Regions from separate parts of the Nonomuraea sp. NPDC005501 genome, predicted to be linked through region 1. Evidence: riboswitches for the same ligand, from Rfam matches in the RefSeq annotation. Region 1 holds a riboswitch; each other region holds the start of a gene.

Region 1 (6,244 bases):
TCCCCACGCCGCTCGGCGACGTACCGGCAGGCGAGCCACGCCTCCTGGTAGACCGCCGCCAGCCGGGCCGAGCCGGGCGCGAAATCGCCGGGCTCGGGCAGCCGGCGCGGCGGCCGCGACGCCCGGACCTCCGCGGCCAGCTCGGCGGCGGCCACAGGCACGCTCAGGCCGGCGTCGCGGTAGGCGACGTAGTCGGCGAATCCCTCGTACAGCCACGGCGGCAGCCCGCCGGTGCCGGCGGCGACGTGGGTGAGCTCGTGGGTGAGCACGACGTCGCGGCCGGTGGGGGTGAGGCGGTCGAACGTGCCGGGGACCACGACGACGCGGCTTCCGTCGGCCACGGCGGCCAGCCCCTCGACGTCCGCCACGCCGGCCAGGCGCGCGGCCTCGGCGGCGGAGGCGGGCACGAGCACGAGGGGCCGCACGGACACGCTGAGAACGCCGGAGACGCGCTCCGCCGCGGTGTCGGCCCGGCGCGCGAGATCCTGGAGCAGGCTCGGATCGGCCCGGTGTCCCAGCACGAGTGATCGGGCGCCCCGTGCCGCCCGCGTCTCGCCGGGCCACGGCTCGCCCCCTGTCCCGCCGAGCCCGACGGCACGATCCGCCTGAGCAGGCTCACGGGCCGGCGAGGACGCGGCGGCCAGCGCGAGCAGGGGCGCCACCCCCGCCAGCACGGCTCGACGACTCACCCGGGCGGACACGCTGTCCGATCGTACCCGGCCACCCGCCCGCTGTTCGTTCCCGAACGCGCGAAGACCCCGTCCCCAACCCGGGACGGGGTCTTCGTGCGTGCTCACAGGCCGGGACGTACCGCCCCCACGAACGACGACTTGCGCCATCCGCTGATCTTCTCGACGCGTACCGTCAGACCTGTCCGCGGCGAATGGACCATCTTGCCGTGGCCGACGTACATGCCCACGTGACCGAGCCCCCGGAAGAACATCAGGTCACCCGGCTGGAGGTTCTTCCAGGAGACCTTCTTCTTGATGCGTGCGTACTGGCTGTTCGTCACGCGGGGAATGCTCACGCCGGCCTTCTTCCAGGCGTACTGGACCAGTCCGGAGCAGTCGAACGCGCCAGGGCCGGTGCCGCCGTAACGGTACGGGTCACCGATCTGCGCCTTGGCGACGGCGACGGCCGCATGGGCCTTCGCCTGCTGCCGGACGGCCTTGGAGGCCTTCGCCGTCTTGCCGGCCGCCGTCTTCACGGACGCGGCGGCTGTGCCCGCCGAAACCGTGGAAAGACTGGCCGTGGTGCTCGTCGTCCCTGCCGCCTGGGCCGCCGGAGCATGGAGGACCAGACCTCCGGCCGTCACGGTCATGGTGAGAGCGACGCCGCTCAGGGCGATTCGGGACAGACGGGGGTTGTGCGAGTGGGTAGACAGGATTTCTCCTTGGATCTTCCACGAACGCCTACCGGGTTAGCTGACGGATTCGGGCCTGGAAGTCGCCCTACGGCGCGTTACGCGCCGATTCACCCCTGATCCCGCTCGGGATCGCTGGGTCCCCGGCTCCGTGCCTCCTGGCTGCACGGACTCGGCAGGCCACCACCGCAACAAGTACGGATATTTACGGCGGCGACCGATGGATTGCTATCTCGTCCACATCGGTGGGACCGATGTTGGTTCGCGGCGCCATGGCTTGTTCGCCGCGACGCCAGAAGTTACGCCGAGATGTCATGAAACGGCAAAGCGTGGGTCAAGCTGTAAAGATCGCCATAAGGTGTCAGTAAAGGGACGACTCCCAGCTAGCCACCATGATTCGTTACGCAAATGTGACTCTGCTCACACTTGACGAATCAGGCGCCTGTCAGGACTCTTTCGTCACATTTGTCAGGTTTGTCCCCGGCAGGACGGCAGGCCACGTGACCATGACCGGTCACGGACCGCTTCAGTTCTTCACTTGCGTTCCCGTCACGAGACGCGCGCACGGCCGCTACACTGCCTCGCCACAGCGAGGCAGTGTCTTCGGTTCAGAGTGAGAGGATGCGCCGCGTGGCGCGCTACGGGCGGATGGCGCCGACGAGGGCGCCGCCGTACGAGGAGAGGGTGGCGACCTTGACGACGTCGCCCGTCTGCGGCGCGTGAACGATCTGGCCGTTGCCCGCGTAGATGCTCACGTGGCCGAGTCCCGAGCTGAAGATGAGGTCCCCGGGCTGCAGCGCGTTCAGCGCCACCCTGCGCGAGGCGCCCCACGCCCACTGCTGCCAGGTGGTGCGCGGCAGCGAGACGCCGGCCGCGCGCCACGACGCCTGCGTCAGCCCCGAGCAGTCCCAGCCGCCGGGGCCCGTGCCGCCGAACACGTACGGCTTGCCCACCTGCGAGTACGCGAACCGGAGCACGGCCGCCGCGTTGCCCGAGGCCGCGCCGGTGTACTTGATGCCGGTGCTGTTCGGGTCGCCCACCCGGTAGGCGCCGAGCCGGTCGAGCAGCTTCTTCTGCTGGGCGATGAGCTTGAGGACCTCGGCGCGCTCCTTGCGGACCGCGTCGCGCTCCTTGTCGGCGGCGGCCAGGGCCTCCTCGGCCTTGTCACGCTCGGCCTTGAGGCCGCGGTTCTCCCGGTCGAAGGCGGTGAGCTTGTCAGCGCGCTCCCGGGTCACCTGGTCGGCCAGGGCGAGGCCGCCCAGGGTGTTCATGGGATCGTCGGAGCCGATCACGCCGGGCATGGAGGTGACGTCGCGGCCCAGCTTGTAGCTGTTGACGGCCATCGAGATCACCTGCTCGCGCAGGTCGGCCACGGTCGCGAGCTTGCGCTTGTAGCTGTCGTTGAGCTCGGTGTAGGCGGACTGGGCCTTCTTGTGGTTCTCGGTCGCCGTGTTGTAGCGGTCGACGACCTTGTCGGCCTTGTCGTTGAGCTTGGCGAGCTTCGCCTTGGCCTGCTTGATCGTGGGCTTCGGCGCGGCCTGGGCTCCACCTGTCGGCGAAAGCAGCAACCCGATCGCGAGACACGCGACCATCGGCACCCGGCCCAAACTCACAGCGTCGCCTCCAAGGGATCATACCTGGGGCGAAATAGTACAGAAGTTAAGGTGTTGATCTCACCTAAACGCCAGATTCCTTATACCGTCGCTTTGCCGTCCAGCCGCTACGTCCGGATCGCGCCCTGCTCAAGTCCGGCCCGCGGTCTACGCGCAGCCCAGCCCTCGGTCTACGCGCAGCCCAGCTCGCGGTTTACGCGCGGCCCAGCCTGCGGAGCAGCAGTGCCGACGGTACGGGGCGGGCGCCCATCCTGCGGACGGATTCGGCCACCTCGCGGTCGGAGGACACCACGGCGATGGCCCGGCCGGGCGGCTCGGCGCGGACGAGCTGGCGGATGAGGTCGTCGGCGATCTCCCCCGGCGCGCTGAACAGCACGCGCACCCCGCGCGGCGCCACCACCTGGACCGGCGCGTTCAGCTCGGCCCCGTCGAAGACCACGGTCACCTCGACGCGGGTCTGCGCGACGAGCCCGCCGAGCCCGGTCATGAGCCGGTTGCGCTGGTCGGCCAGCGTGAGGGTGCCGTAGCCGGCCTTGGTCACGTTGTAGCCGTCGATGATCAGGTGGACCTGGGGCAGCGCGAGGAGCTGGTCGAGGAGCTGCGGGTCGTCGTCGGCCAGCGCGCGGGCCGGCACTCCGCGCACGCTGGGACGCTCGCCGGTGACGGCCGCCACCGAGTCGGCGGGCCTGCTGATCATGGTGGGCAGGGCCAGCTCCCTGCGCAGCCCGGCGGAGGCGTCCTGGAGGGCGTCGAGCAGCACCCGGATGCGGGCGTCCTCGATGCTGCGGCCCTCGCGGGCGGCCCGGCGCGAGGCTTCGAGCTGTTTCTCGGCGTCGGCCAGCCGCTCGCGCAACCGCCGCAGCTCGGCCTCGCCCGCGCTGCCCGCCGCCGAGGCCGTCGACCGCGCCTCCTCGGCGAGCTGCTCCATCTCCTCGGCGCGCCGCTGCGCCTCCCTGGACTTCTCCCGGGCCTCATGGAGGCGGCGGCGCAGGTCGGAGTTCTCCGTGCGGGCGGCCTTGAGCTGCTCGCGCAGCCGGTCGGTCTCCTCCTTGGCGGCGCTCTTCTGGGCGGCGAGCTGCTCGCGCAGCCGGGACACGACCTCCTCGCGCTCGGACCCCTCGGCGGCCACGGCGGACCGTTCGAGGTCGGCGCGGGCGGCCTCGACCATGTCGGCCCAGCCGGGCGGGCGGGTGAGGTAGGCGGCGGCCGCCACGAGCACGGGGTCGGCGGCGGGCGGCACGTGGCCGTCCACCAGCGAGGCGGCCAGCTCCGGCCAGCCCGCCGCGACCGACTCGGCGACCAGCTCGCGGAACTCCTTGTCGTTCTCCAGCTGCGCGGCGATCGGGGCGCTGCCCAGGCGGGCGCGCTTGCGCGGGTCGAACTTGGCGATGCCCCGCAACGGGGCCGGCACGGACGCAGCGGGCATCGAGCCGAGGACCTGGGCTGCCAGGTCGACGACGTTCAGCCGCACCGGCTCGGGAAGCGGGCGAGACAGGCCTTCACCCGCTGAGCTCATCCCACTGTCCCTTCGTGACATGCCCTTTCAGACAAGGGTACGGCTGCCCCGTACCTGACCGTAACGCTCGCCCCACGTGGACAAGCGCTTGCTAGGGGTATACCACTGGGGCGGGACCGGAACTCACCCGAGGAGGCCGCCGTGACGGAGGAGATGCGGACGTCCACCCGTGACCTGGGCCGGCTCCGCGACCGGATGGCGTCCTGGCTGGCCGGCCGCACCGGCGGCCCGGTGGACGTGTCGGAGCTCTCGCGGCCCGCGGCCAACGGCATGTCCAGCGAGACGGTCTTCTTCACCGCCTCCTGGCCGGGCCGGCGGCACGCACGGTGCGTGGCCCGGCTGGCGCCGGCGGCCGAGGCGGTACCCGTCTTCCCCCGTTATGACCTGGGGGCCCAGTTCGAGGTGATGCGGCTGGCCCGGGACCGGGCCGGGATCCCGGCGCCGAGGGCGCTGTGGTTCGAGCCGGACCCGGCGCCGCTGGGCACGCCGTTCTTCGTCATGGAGCGGGAGGACGGGGACGTGCCGCCGGACGTCATGCCGTACACGTTCGAGGGCTGGCTGCTCGACGCGCCACCAGGACGGCGGCGCGTCCTGCAGGACGCGACGGTACGGCTCCTCGCCGCGCTGCACGACGCGCCGTTCACCCGCGAGGACCTCTCGGTCCTGTCCCCCACCGGCGTACGGCCCTCACGCGCGGACGAGCGGCCCTCGTACGGCGACGAGCGGGCCCTGGGCGGCGGAGAGCGGCCCTCGTACGGCGGGGAGGGCTTCGCCGGCGACGAGGGGGGAGGCGGCGTGCGGGGCGGCGGGCTGCGGGCGCACGTGGACGCGCAGCGCGCCTACTACGCGTGGGCGCACGGTGACCACCCGATCCCGCTGCTGGAGCGCGCCTTCGGCTGGCTGGAGGCGCACTGGCCCGACGACCCGGGCCCCGACGTCCTCACCTGGGGCGACGCCCGCATCGGGAACGTGATGTACCGGGACTTCCGGCCGGTCGCCGTGCTCGACTGGGAGATGGCCGCCGTGGGGCCGCGCGAGCTGGACCTGGCCTGGATGATCTTCCTGCACCGGTTCTTCCAGGACCTCACGGAGGCGATCGGCCTGCCGGGGCTGCCGGACTTCATGCGCGGGGACGACGTGTGCCGCACGTACCAGGCACTGACGGGTCACACGCCGGCGAACATGGACTTCCACCTGACGTACGCGGCGCTCAGGCACGGGGTGATCATGGCCCGGGTGTGGCGACGCCGCGTCCACTTCGGCGAGCAGCCCATGCCGGACGACCCGGACGACCTGGTCATGCACCGCAGCACACTGGAACGCATGCTGGAAGCCTGACCCACCCTGGACGGCCGGCCCCGCACCACTCCCCAGGCGCGGTCACGTCCCGCTACCCGCGCCGGTGCTCCCCCGACCCGGCGTCGTGGACCAGCAGGGCGATCTGCACCCGGTTGTTGAGCCCCAGCTTGGTGAGGATGCGCGAGACGTGCGCCTTGACCGTGGCGACGCTCATGTACAGGTCGGCCCCGATCTCGGCGTTGGACCGGCCCTGACCGACGGCCGTCGCCACCTCCCCCTCGCGCTCGCTCAACCGGTCGAGCAGCGCCCGGGCCCGCCCCGCGCGGCTCTCGGCGCCTCCGCCCGACACGTGGGTGATGAGCTGCCGGGTCACCGCCGGCGACAGGATCGGCTCCCCCGCCGACACCTTCCGGATCGCCCCGACCAGCTCGGCGGGCGCGATGTCCTTCAGCA
Region 2 (6,244 bases), on a different contig from region 1:
CCTCGACGTACGCGTGCTGGGCCGCGTCGAGCCACACCACCTGGTCGCAGCCGTTCTCCACGGCCTGGCGCTGGGCGACGAACGCGGCGGCGTAGTTGCCGCCGCACTTGGCGAAGCCGGTGCCGCCGGGGGCCGCGCGGGTGTACTCGGTGGACAGCCACACCGAGACGGGCTTGACGCCGCCGCTGAAGTACGAGGCCGCCGGCGAGGCGATCACCATGTACGTGTAGGTGCGCGACGGGTAGTTGACGCCCAGCCCGACCTGGGTGGCGATGATGAAGGGCCGTAGGTAGAGGCTGTGCCCCTCGGCGGTCGGCACCCAGTCGCGGTCGGCCTGCACGAGCTGCTCCAGCGACTCGACGAACGTCTCCTCGGGCAGCTCCGGCATCGCCATGCGCACCGCGGACTGGTTGAAGCGGGCCGCGTTGGCGTACGGCCGGAACGTCACGACGGAGCCGTTGATCTGCCGGTACGCCTTCAGCCCCTCGAACAGCTCCTGCGCGTAGTGGAAGACCGCCGTGGCCGGGTCGAGGGAGAGCGGCCCGTACGGCTGGAGCCGCGCGTCGTGCCAGCCCTCGCCCTCGGTGTACTGGATGGAGATCATGTGGTCGGTGAAGGTCTGCCCGAAGCCCGGACTCGCCAGTACCTGCTCGCGCTCCGCCGCGGTGCGAGCGTGGTCGGATAGCTGCACGTCGAAGCTGAGCTTCTGAGCGATGGTCATGACGATGGTCCTTCTCTCTACGACTCGGTGATGCCGGCGGCACTGCGCGCCGGCACTCCACGTACTTCCTAGTGTCTCGCTATTTGGGATGGCAAGGGGTCACTGGGATGGTATGACCCTGAACATGCGAAAAGCGCCTGGCAGGTCCGGTTCGGACCGCCAGGCGCTTACGGAGCTGGGGCGGCCCTAGCCCGATACTCGCGCGGTGATGTCGTCACCGATCTCGCCGGTCGTCCGGCTCGCCCCGCCGCTCAGCCGCTCGATGATGTCGTCGGCGACGGCCTGCTCCACCTTGGCGGCCTCGGTGTGCAGGCCGAGGTGGTCGAGGAGCATGGCGACGGACAGGATCGTCGCGGTCGGGTCGGCCTTGCCCTGGCCCGCGATGTCGGGCGCGCTGCCGTGGACCGGCTCGAACATGCTGGGCGCGGTGCGCTCGGGGTTGATGTTGCCGCTGGCGGCCAGGCCGATGCCGCCCGCGATCGCCGCGCCCAGGTCGGTGATGATGTCACCGAAGAGGTTGTCGGTGACGATCACGTCGAACCGCTCGGGCTGCGTGACGAAGAACATCGAGGCCGCGTCGATGTGACTGTAGTCGGTCGTGACCTCGGGGAACTCCTCGGCCACCCGGTTGACCGTGCGCTGCCAGAGGTCTCCGGCGTAGGTCAGCACGTTGGTCTTGTGGATGAGCGTGAGCTTCTTGCGCGGCCTCGACTGCGCCTTGGCGAAGGCGTAGCGCACCACGCGCTCCACGCCGTGGGCGGTGTTGAGCGACTCCTGGGTGGCGATCTCGTGCGGCGTGCCGCCGCGCATCACGCCGCCCGTGCCCGCGTACAGGCCCTCGGTGCCCTCGCGGATGACGATCATGTCGATGTCCTCGGCGCCGGCGCGGGCCAGCGGCGTCTCCACTCCCGGGTAGAGCTTGACCGGGCGCAGGTTGACGTAGTGGTCGAAGACGAAGCGCAGGCGCAGCAGCAGGTCGCGCTCCAGGATGCCCGGCGGCACGCTGGGGTCGCCGACGGCGCCGAGCAGGATCGCGTCGTAGCCGCGCAGCTCCTCCAGGACGGAGTCGGGCAGGGTCTCGCCGGTGCGGTGGTAGCGGGCGGCGCCGAGATCGTAGTGGGTGGCCTCGATCTTCGTGCCGACGGCTTCGAGCACCTTGAGCCCTTCGGTCACGACCTCGGTGCCGATGCCGTCCCCAGGGATCACTGCCAGGCGAATGTCGCGCGAATCCATGGCCGTACCCTACCGGCTCGTCTCGACTGCCGAACACACCATCTCACGTACCGGACATCCGTTTTGCCAGGTATTGCGGCCGTTTGACCGTTTCGTTAGAGTCCGTCGAGCCGAATCCGCGCAGCAGTTGCGTGGAGCCGGGGACCCATTCCCCTTTTCGGGGCGAATCGGCAGGTCACCGCCGTAGGGCCACTTCCAGGCCCGAGCCCGTCAGCTAACCCGGTAGGCCGTATGGAAGGACCTTCGTGTCTCGCATCGCCATGCTCGCCGCCGTCGCGACCGCAGGGGTCGCGCTCGCCGCCCCGGCCAGCGCCTCCCTCGCCTCCTCCCAGCCGTCGCGGCAAAGCACCCCCCTTCCCCCCACCTCTTCTGGAACGTTCCAGAACGCGTCCTCCTCGCTGCCGGGCAGCGTCAAGGAGGAGACCACGACGGCCCGCCTGACCTCGCCGATCGTCATGTTGACCGCGGCGGACGTCCAAGCCGCCCGCGACAAGAAGACCCCTCTCCCCGCCTGGAAACGGGCACTCAAGTTCGCCCTCGACAAACGCGGCACCCCGTACGTGTGGGGCGGCACCACCCGCAAGGGCTACGACTGCTCCGGCCTGACCTTGAAGGCCTACCAGCACGCCGGCATCCGGCTCCCCCGGACCGCGGCGGAGCAGTACCGGGCGTTCTCCCGGAAGATCTCCTGGAAGAACCTCAAGCCAGGGGACCTCGTCTTCTTCCACAACCTCGGGCACGTCGGGATGATCTCCAAGCCCGGGTACATGGTGCACTCCCCGCAGACGGGTGACGTGGTCAAGGTGGAGCGCCTGTCGGCCTGGCGCCGCGCCTCCTTCGTCGGCGCCGTCCGCCCGGACCCCAAGGGCGTCAAGGCGTGGGCCGCCATGAAGGCCGAGCGCAAGACCCCGGCCCCGGCCACCAACATCCCCGCGGCCACCATCCTGTGACACCCGTCAAGTGACGCCCATCCAGTGACACCTGTCCTGTGACCCACTGCCGGTAGGCCGGGCGCGACCGGCGGTCGCGCCCGGCCCACCGGCATGACGGGGATCAGGACAGGGTCAGGGACCGGCCGGCCGAGTCAGGAAACAGCCGGCCGAGTCAGGAGCAGCCGGGGAAGGTCAGCGCTGGTCGGCGGCCTGCGGGGCGCCGCCGTTGTCGCGGCGGTCCAGCGCGGTCTGCACGGCCTCGGCCGCCTCGTCGTCGCGCTCCTCGGCGCCGTTCCAGGAGTACATCTCATACATGTGGGTCATCTCGTTTCGCGGGGCGTCGTACAGACGGGAGTCGAATCCCGGCCGAGCATGAGCTCGCGGCACGGGAACACGGACCAGGCGATGGGACTGACGGCCGACGCGACGCCACACCGCGGCGGGTCGCCGGCCTGCCCTAACAGGCCCCGCCGCGGCAGGTAATGAGTACGAGAACCTGGCGCATTGCTAGCAATGTACCTTCCGGTCTCCCGGCTGTCTCCTAGGACGTCCTAATATCTCGCATCGTGAGACAAAAACGACCGCCGCCGGACAGGTGCTGTCCGGCGGCGGTCTTCGGGAAGGGGACGGCCGTCAGCCGTCGAGGTCGACCGAGCGGCCGCTGTCCGCGCCGATCTCGCCGACGATCTGCTCGACCACGTCGGCCGGGATGGCCGTGTCGACGGTCAGCGCGATCAGCGCCTTGCCGCCCTTGACGTCACGGGCCACCTGCATCGAGGCGATGTTGACGCCGTGCTCGCCGAGGAGGCGGCCCACGACGCCGACCACGCCGGGCCGGTCGGTGTAGGTGAAGAACGACAGGTGCTCGGTCGGCTCGATCTCCATCTCGTAGCCGTTGACCTCGACGATCTTCGTGATCTGCCGCGGGCCGGACAGCGTGCCGGACACGGAGACCTGCCGGCCGTCGGCCAGCACGCCGCGCACGGTGACGACGTTGCGCCAGTCGGGGCTCTCGGAGCTGGTCACCAGCTCCACCGTGACGCCGCGGTCCTTGGCGAGCAGCGGCGCGTTGACGTACGTCACGGAGTCCTCGACCACGTCGGTGAAGACGCCCTTGAGCGCGGCCAGCTCCAGCACCCGCACGTCCTGCGAGGCGATCTCGCCGCGCACCTCGACGTCGAGCTTGGTGGCCACCTCGCCGGCCAGGGCGGTGAAGACGCGACCGAGCTTCTCGGCGAGCGGCAGGCCCGGCTTGACGTCCTCGGCGACGGCGCCGCCCTGGACGTTGACCGCGTCGGGCACGAACTCGCCCGCCAGCGCCAGCTTCACGCTGCGCGCCACCTGGGTGCCCGCCTTCTCCTGGGCCTCGTGCGTGGAGGCGCCGAGGTGCGGCGTCACGACGACCTGGTCGAGCTCGAACAGGGGGCTGTCGGTGCAGGGCTCCTTGGCGAAGACGTCGATGCCGGCGCCCGCCACGCGACCCTCCTTGATCGCGGTGTAGAGCGCCGCCTCGTCGACGATGCCGCCGCGGGCCACGTTGACGATCCGCACCGAGGGCTTGACCTCGTGCAGCTCCTTGTCGCCGATGAGGCCGACGGTCTCCTTGGACTTGGGCAGGTGGACGGTGATGAAGTCGGCCTGCTTGAGCACCTCTTCGAGGCTGAGCAGCTTGACGCCCATCTGCGCGGCGCGGGCCGGCGGCAGGTAGGGGTCGTAGGCGATCAGCTCGACGCCGAACGGCTGGAGCCGCTGCGCCACGAGCTGCCCGATCTTGCCTAGGCCGAGGATGCCGACGACCTTCTCGTCGAGCTCGACGCCGGTGTACTTGGACCGCTTCCACTCGCCGTTCTTCAGCGCGGCGTGGGCCTGGGCCGTGTTGCGGGCGCTGGCCAGGATGAGGGCGATGGTCTGCTCGGCGGCGCTGGTGATGTTGGAGGTGGGCGCGTTGACGACCATCACTCCGGCCTTGGTGGCCGCCTCGACGTCGACGTTGTCGAGGCCCACTCCGGCGCGGGCGACGACGCGCAGCTTGGGCGCGGCGGCGATCGCCTCGGCGTCCACCTGCGTGGCGGAGCGGACGATCAGCGCGTCCACGTCGGCGAGCGCGGGCAGCAGCTGCGAGCGGTCGGCGCCGTCGGTGTGGCGGACCTCGAAATCGGCGCCGAGCACGGCGAGGCCGGCCTCGGACAGCTCCTCTGCGACCAGGACGACGGGCTTTGTCACGGATGGATCCTTAAGGCGAGCGGCGGGCTAGGGGCACGTCGGCGAGCCCCTCGGAGTCCCACAGAGTGTATCCGCGCTTGTGAACGCGTTCACGAGGGACCCGGCATGTGAGACGGACGCCGCCCTACCCGTGGACGGCCAAAGTCATCCACGTCGCACCCATCTTTGTCTTGATAGGGGGATTTCTTCGCCATTAGCCTGATAAGCCGTGGCCCACTACCTATGGTTCGTCATATGAGCATCGGGAATCCTGCGCTCGCCGACGTGCTCGTCCAGCATGGTGCCCCGCACCGCCTGCTCGCGGCCCTGGCCGAGGGCGGAGTCCTGGTGGCCGTGCGACCCGACCGGTCCGTCGTCCTGGGCACCACGCAGGCCGGCGACCGGGTCCTGCTCGGATACACCGGCCCTGGGACCTACGCCAGGCACCGCGGTTGCCATGCCCTGTCGGCCTGCGACGCCGACACCATTCTCGACATCCAGCGCGTCACGGGTGTGCGGGAGATCGTCATCGACGCCGCCGGGCCGGCCGCGGCCGCCGTGCCGATCGACGACCTCCAGCGGTTCCTGACCTCGACGCGCACCGGGCCGACGCCCGTCCTGTCGGGCGCCGCCCCCGCCGCCTACGCGACCGGCGCCATGGCCATGGTCTCGCGCGGGGCCCCCGCGCTCGCCCAGGTGGCGCCGCCGGCTCCCGAGGCGCCGCAGATGCCGTGGATCCCCGCGCCGCGCCCGCACCTGTCGGGCCCGATGCAGCAGGTCGATCCCGGCTACCGGCGCTGCACGCACCCCATCCTGCCCGCGCTGCGGCGCGCCATCGCGCACCTGCTGATGGACTACCCGCTGGTCCACCACGTCTGGATCTCCGAGGCCCGCACCGCCTCGGGCGTCCCCGGCATCATGCTGCACGTGAAGGTGCACATGTCGGCGGCCGAGGACGTCGTGCGCGACCTGCACCGCGGGGTGCGCGCCCGGCTGCCGCAGTTCGCGGCCAGCGGGGCGCCGATCCTCATGGCCCGCGTGGCCGACGCGCGCAGCGAGCGCCGCATGATCGAGATCGGCGCGCACGTGGTGTGCGCGAGCGTCACCGACTAGCCGTACGGGCGCCGCCTCCGGGTCGGCGGGCACGGTGGAAGTG
Region 3 (6,244 bases), on a different contig from region 1:
CCCAGTCGATCCGGACGATCCACGCGGCGCTCGACGCCGGCGTGACGCTGATCGACACGGCCGACGCCTACACGCCCTCGTCCGACGAGGTGGGTCACAACGAGCGGCTGGTCGCCAAGGCGCTCGCGAGCTGGGGCGGTGACGGCGACGCGGTGCTGGTGGCGACCAAGGGCGGTCACACGCGGCCCCCGGACGGCGGCTGGGCCGTGGACGGACGGCCGTCGTACCTGGTCGAGGCGTGTGAGCGGTCCCTGAAGGCCCTGGGCGTCGAGGCGATCGGCCTCTACCAGCACCACCGGCCCGACCCGGCCGTGCCGTACGAGGAGACGATCGGCGCGCTGCGCGACCTGCTCGACGCCGGCAAGATCCGGATGGCGGGCATCTCCAACGCGAACCCGCGCCAGATCAGGATCGCCTACGACATCCTCGGCGGCCGGCTGGCGAGTGTGCAGAACCAGTACTCGCCCGCGTTCCGCTCCAGCGAGCCCGAGGTGGACCTGTGCGAGGAGCTGGGCGTGGCGTTCCTGCCGTGGTCGCCGCTGGGCGGGATCAGCGCGGCGGGGCGGCTCGGCGGCGCGCACGAGGGGTTCGCCAGGGTGGCCGAGCAGCGCGGGGTGTCTCCGCAGCGGGTCTGCCTGGCCTGGGAGCTGGCGCGCAGCCCGGTCGTGGTCCCGATCCCGGGGGCGAGCCGGCCGGAGAGCATCCTCGACTCGGTGGCGGCGGCGGACCTGGTCCTGACCTCCGAGGAGCTCGCCGCTCTAGGCGGCTGAGGAGGCCCGCCGGTTTCGCGCGGCGGGTTCGGGCGTGCGAAGCTTTGAATGTCCCCAACACCAGGAGGTCCTCATGACGGAAACACCGGAGCCGGAAGCCAGCGAAGCAACTCCCGAGGACGAGTTGAAGCGCAAGTTCCGTGAGGCGCTGGAGCGCAAGCGTGCCCGGCAGGCCGACTCGGGCGCTGGTGGCAGGGGCGGCGACGCTTCCAAGATTCACGGCGCTCACGGACCGGCCGCCAGCAAGCGTTCCTTCCGGCGCAAGAGCGGAGGCTGAGGCGCCCGGAGCACGGGCTGAGACCTGGTTTCCTGGAGGGGTACGGCATGCCGTACCCCTCTTTTTCTTTGCCTGAAAGGTAGATCTTCGCCCGATTTATGGGCTTACCTTTGCTTTTGTCCGGTTCGCTGGCTAGAGTCAAACACATTCCGGTCAGTGACCTAGCCCTTCGTCAGGAAGCGGCGACTGGCCGGCGCCGAATCCCGCACAGCGCGGGAACCGGGGACCCACTTCTGGGGTGAATCCGGCCGCACCTGGCCGGTAGGGCATCTCCACGTCCGAACCCGTCAGCTAACCCGGTAGGCGAGATGGAGAGGACAAGACTTCATGCGCTACCGCGTACCCCCGGACGGGGCAGTGTCACCAGCCGCCTCCTGAGCGGCACCCGTTCCCCCTGACCTTCTCTCGCGCTCTCGCGTAGCGCCCGTTCGGCGTTCTGCCCGGCTACGCGTCCCCATCTCTTCGGAGCGCGCCCCTCTGTACCCCCACGTAAAGGACTTTTTCAACACATGTCCGAACGACTTGGCATGCGTTCCTTCAGCCTCTTCACGGCGGCCGTACTCGGCGCGCTCACCATCGGCGCCGGCACCACGGCCGCGCACGCCGACACCGACGAAGGCCGGCAGGTTCTCCTCAAGGGCTCGACCACCGCCTCCTACTTCTGGGACGACTCCTCCGGCCGCGCCGGTGACACCGGCCTGCCGGCCAGCGGCAAGCCCATGCAGAAGGGTCTGGCAGCCAGCCCCAGCTGGCCGCTCATGACCGAGGGCTACGTCATGTACAAGGGCAAGAAGGCCCCCTTCTTCGTCGGGGACCGCGGCCCGGGCGTGCCCTCCAGCAGCGGCGTCATGCTCGACCTCGACGCCAAGACCTTCGCCCAGCTCACCGGCGGCCGCTTCAACTCCAGCACGCTCGGTGTGGACGGTGTCGGCGGCCAGGGCCACATCAAGGTGAGCTACGTCATCACCAAGTGGGGCAACGGCGCGGGCAAGAAGAACTACCCGGTCGCCTTCTCCACCGGCGCCTGGCGTCGCGTCGACCACAACCCGGCCAAGCCGCCGGTGCTGGCCGAGGACAAGTCCACCACTCCGGAGGAGTCCGGCGCCGGATCCGCGGGCAAGGGCACCTCCGTCTCCTCCCGTGACAAGGACGACGCCGGCGTGGTGAACGCCTCCGAGCCCACCACCCGCACCGAGGCCCGCGACGCCGCCTCCGGCGACGAGGGTCTGAGCACCTCGGCCAGCCTCGCCCTGGTGGGCGTGGCCGCGGTCGGCGGCGGCCTGTACCTCGGCCGCGACCGCCTGCGCAAGCTCGTCCAGCGCTGACCGCCCGGCCCGCATGCCGCCCCCTCAGGCGGCACACGGGCCGGCACCCGACCATCGGCCGGGTCCGGACGCCACCCCGTCCGGTCCGGCCTCCCCCGGGGGCCTGCCTGCCTCTCCATCCAGGCCCCCACCTCGCCACCCCGTTCCGGAACCGCCGCCGCCCCGGCGGTTCCGGGGCGGGGTGCGCGCATTTCCGCGCACACGGGTCCCCGCGTGGGGGCTTTACCGGCCCGCGATCCGAATGTCATTCTGTTTCTCGTGACCATGCGAGCGAAGGCCAACGGCATCGAGATCGCCTACGAGAGCTTCGGCGCGGCCGGGGGTCGTCCTCTCCTCCTCGTCATGGGCCTCGGCGCCCAGCTCATCCACTGGGACGACGACCTGTGCCACCTCCTCGCCGAGCAGGGGCACCACGTCGTCCGCTTCGACAACCGCGACGCGGGCCTGTCGACGCACCTGCACGACCTCGGCCAGCCCGTGCTCGGGGGCCCGGCGCCGTACCTGCTGGACGACATGGCCGACGACGCCGCCGGGCTGATGGACGCGCTCGGCTGGAGCGCCGCCCACGTGGTGGGCGCCTCGATGGGCGGCATGATCGCCCAGACGCTGGCCATCCGGCATCCCGGCCGGGTGCTCACGCTCACCTCCATCATGTCCACGCCCGGCTCGCGGGTCGCCCCTCCCACGCCGGCGGCGAGCGCGGTGCTGCTGGCCACGCCGCCCGCCGGGCGCGAGGAGGTGGTCGCGCGGGCCCAGGACGCCTGGGCGGTGATCGGCTCACCCGGCTTCGAGCCGGACCGCGCGCGCATCGCGGACGTGGCCGCCCGCGCGTTCGACCGCTGCTTCGACCCGCCCGGCACCGCACGCCAGCTCGCGGCCATCATGGCCTCCGGCGACCGCACCGAACGGCTGCGCCGGCTCGACGTGCCGACGCTCGTGGTCCACGGCGAGGCCGACCAGCTCGTCCCCCTCGCGGCCGGCCGGGCCACCGCCGAGGCCATCCCCGGGGCCAGGCTGCTGACCTTCCCCGGCATGGGCCACGACCTGCCGCGTCCGCTCTGGCCGGACCTCGTCGCCGCCATCGCCAAGCTGACCGCCGGATGACCCCGCCGGCGCCGCCCGGCTAGACGTCCAGCTTCTCCTCGATGGAGCGGAGCTGGTGCCTGGCCATCGCCAGGTTGGCCCGGGCCCGGTCCAGGGCCAGGTAGAGGAACAGGCCCTTGCCGCCGCGCCCGCTGATGGGCCGGATGATGTGGTACTGCGAGCCGAGCGTGATCAGGATGTCCTCGATCGCGTCCTTGAGCCCGAGCGAGTCCATCGTGCGGAGCTTGGCCTTGACCACCTCGGTGTTGCCGGCCCCCGCGACCTGGAGGTCAAGCTCCTTGGAGCCGCCGAGCGAGCCCAGCGTCATGCCGCTGCCGTGGTCGACGACCGCCGCCCCGATGGAGCCGTCGATCGTCATCATCTCCTTGAGAGAGACGTCCATGCTGGCCATGTCATTTCTCCGTTCTCTGCTGATTTCTCTGGTGGACGGTCATCGCGTCCGTGCCGCGATGGCGGCCAGGGCGGCCGCGGTCCTGCGGCCCTCCAGCCGGAGCAGCCCGAGGTTCGTGCCGGGCTGGGCCAGGACTGTGAGGACGATGGTGGGGCCCGCGGCGTAGAACGCGGCGAACCCGGCCGTGCCCGAGATGAGCGTCTCCTCCAGGTCGCCCCTCCCGGAGATCGCGAGCATGCGCCTGCTCATGGCGAGCAGGGCGGCGGTGAGCGCGGCCGTCCGCTCGCCGTTGTCCACGGCGGGGTCGCAGGCGACGGCCAGTCCGTCGACCGTGCAGGCGACGCTGCCGCTGACGTCCGGGGTGCGCTCCCGCAGGAGCACCATCTCCTTGAGCACCTCGTCGTGCAGCTCCACCGGTGGCCTCCTTCTGAACGAGGGCAGTCTCACGACGGTGAGTGGGGGGAACCTCATGCCAGCTCCTCCAGCGCCTTCTTCAGCCGCATGAGCAGGGCCAGATCCCCCGGGTCCGCCGTCACGGCGGGGCCGAGGGGGCGGGCCGCGTGCGGCTGCGCGCCGGCCGCGTCGGGGAGGAGAGGCGGCGGACCGGCCGGCGCCGCGAGCGGCATGCCGGGCGGCCCGCTGGAGACGCCGGGGAACGGGGCGGTGGGAGGGCCGGCCGGATCCGGCGGCTGAGGCGGCGCATCCGCCGGATCCGGGGTCTGGGGGGAGGGGCGGGAGCGCCGGCCGCCGCGTGGCCGCCTGGGCAACGGGGCGTCCTGCTCCCCGCCCGTCGCGGGCTCCGGATGCCCGGGCTCCGACGGCGACCGCGGGTGCGGGGGCGCCTGCGGAGATGTGGGCCGTACGGGCGCCGGCTCCGCGGGCGGGGTGGGGCCGGGGGGCGCGAGCAGCCCGGCCGCCGCCAGCCGTCGTACGGCCAGCAGCACCGAGTACCCGGAGCGGCCCAGCCGCCGGGCCAGGTCCAGCGGCGCGGCCGCGTCGTCGGCGCGGGTGACGACCTCCCACTGGACGGCGCTGAGCGTCACCCCCTGCCCAGGAAGCCGGGGCGCGGGCCGCACCGGAGCGGTGTCCACGTCGGCGGACGGCCAGATCCGGGCCAGGTGCGCCCGGCGGCGGGCGCACTCCCGCACGAGCCCGGACACCTCGAAGTACCACCGGCCGCCCAGCCAGTGCCGCTCGCCGGGCCGGAACTTCGGCCGCGTCCCCGTGGCCGGCAGCAGGAAGAACGCGGCGTCCAGGACGGCGCCCAGCACGCAGTACTGGAGCTCCCCGAGCGTGACCGGGCCCTCGGCGAGCAGCCGCTCGCAGCCGCCGTCCGCCTGGAGGCGGCGCAGCTCGGCCTCGGGGATCCGGCCGCGCGCGGCCAGCAGCCGCTCGACGCCGGGCGTCTGGGCGCACTCCATGTACGTGATCCGTCCCTCGTCGAGGAAGACGGTGCCGGTCCGGCCGACGCGCAGCGCGCCGGTGGGACGGTCGTTGGCGAGGCTCGCCAGCAGCGTGTCGAGGGTCCCCATGGGTCACGCCAGCAGCCGGCCGGAGATGTCCCGCAGGCGGTGGCGCGCGAGCGCGAGGTTCGAGCGCTCCAGGTCGAGGCGGACGTAGATGACCAGCGGCCCCTCGAACACGGTCTCCATCAGCCTGAGCAGGTGGTGCCCGCGGTCGGTGGTGACGAGCATGTCGTCGATGCGGACCGTGTCGCCGGGGCAGGAGCGTGCCAGGCCGTCCATGGTGGCGCGGAGCGTCTCGGTCAGGGCGGCGGCGGAGTGCTCGGTGTCGACGCCCTGGGGCGCGCCGCTGGCCGCCACCGCCATGCCGCTGGTCTGGTCGAGCAGCATGGCGTCCAGCGCGCCCGGTATGGCCATGACCTCGGTCAGGCAGTCGTCCAGCCCGAGCACGGATCCTCCCCTCGCCGTCCCGAAGACTCCTTGAAGACTGGGACAGCGTAGGAGCGCGCCGGTGTCACGCAGCGGAGCCGGTCGGCAGCGGTACGAAAGCTATACGGCGCGGAAGGAGAAAAACCCCACCGCGGCGCAGCTTTCTCCGAGTTATCCGTATTGGGGATGACTTAGACGAATATTCTTCGCCTTTTCGCAGGTCAGGGCCGAGGCCGGGGGCCTCAGGCGGGCTCGTCCGGGAGGATGGCCGCCTCGTCCGGCTTGTGGACGAGGACGTTCTCGATGTACGACTTCACGGCGGTCGCCAGCCCCACGTCCGCGCCCGCCTCCTCCGACAGGTACCACCGGTGGTCGAGGACCTCGTGGAAGAGCTGCGCCGGGTCGAGCTTGGCCCGCAGGCCGGCCGGCAGCGAGTCGATCGTCGGCTGGAACACCTCGGCCAGCCACCGGTGCGCCACGATGGC

The links. Region 1 has a riboswitch for cyclic di-AMP ahead of ABZS51_RS29765 (C40 family peptidase). Riboswitches for the same ligand answer to the same signal wherever they lie in the genome.
Region 2: it holds a riboswitch for cyclic di-AMP, as region 1 does, so the genes downstream of both, ABZS51_RS14710 (C40 family peptidase) here and ABZS51_RS29765 (C40 family peptidase) in region 1, are expected to answer to the same signal.
Region 3: it holds a riboswitch for cyclic di-AMP, as region 1 does, so the genes downstream of both, ABZS51_RS09970 (hypothetical protein) here and ABZS51_RS29765 (C40 family peptidase) in region 1, are expected to answer to the same signal.

What each region holds. Positions count from the first base shown of each region.
Region 1 covers NZ_JBEXDT010000073.1:1,834-8,077, forward strand. Annotated here, with positions in the region: gene ABZS51_RS29760 (hypothetical protein) at 1-701, opposite strand, end outside; gene ABZS51_RS29765 (C40 family peptidase) at 794-1,207, opposite strand; cyclic di-AMP (ydaO/yuaA leader) riboswitch at 1,395-1,551, opposite strand; gene ABZS51_RS29770 (NlpC/P60 family protein) at 2,002-2,976, opposite strand; gene ABZS51_RS29775 (NYN domain-containing protein) at 3,170-4,492, opposite strand; gene ABZS51_RS29780 (phosphotransferase family protein) at 4,634-5,830, shown strand; gene ABZS51_RS29785 (response regulator transcription factor) at 5,883-6,244, opposite strand, start outside.
Region 2 covers NZ_JBEXDT010000023.1:79,742-85,985, reverse strand. Annotated here, with positions in the region: gene ABZS51_RS14720 (branched-chain amino acid aminotransferase) at 1-721, opposite strand, end outside; gene ABZS51_RS14715 (3-isopropylmalate dehydrogenase) at 908-1,954, opposite strand; cyclic di-AMP (ydaO/yuaA leader) riboswitch at 2,053-2,198, shown strand; gene ABZS51_RS14710 (C40 family peptidase) at 2,200-2,904, shown strand; gene ABZS51_RS14705 (hypothetical protein) at 3,079-3,201, opposite strand; gene serA (phosphoglycerate dehydrogenase) at 3,520-5,109, opposite strand; gene ABZS51_RS14695 (hypothetical protein) at 5,344-6,201, shown strand.
Region 3 covers NZ_JBEXDT010000013.1:27,256-33,499, reverse strand. Annotated here, with positions in the region: gene ABZS51_RS09980 (aldo/keto reductase) at 1-770, shown strand, start outside; gene ABZS51_RS09975 (DUF5302 domain-containing protein) at 844-1,047, shown strand; cyclic di-AMP (ydaO/yuaA leader) riboswitch at 1,232-1,368, shown strand; gene ABZS51_RS09970 (hypothetical protein) at 1,557-2,372, shown strand; gene ABZS51_RS09965 (alpha/beta fold hydrolase) at 2,637-3,476, shown strand; gene ABZS51_RS09960 (hypothetical protein) at 3,496-3,867, opposite strand; gene ABZS51_RS09955 (roadblock/LC7 domain-containing protein) at 3,907-4,338, opposite strand; gene ABZS51_RS09950 (hypothetical protein) at 4,335-5,399, opposite strand; gene ABZS51_RS09945 (roadblock/LC7 domain-containing protein) at 5,403-5,780, opposite strand; gene ABZS51_RS09940 (DUF4032 domain-containing protein) at 6,002-6,244, opposite strand, start outside.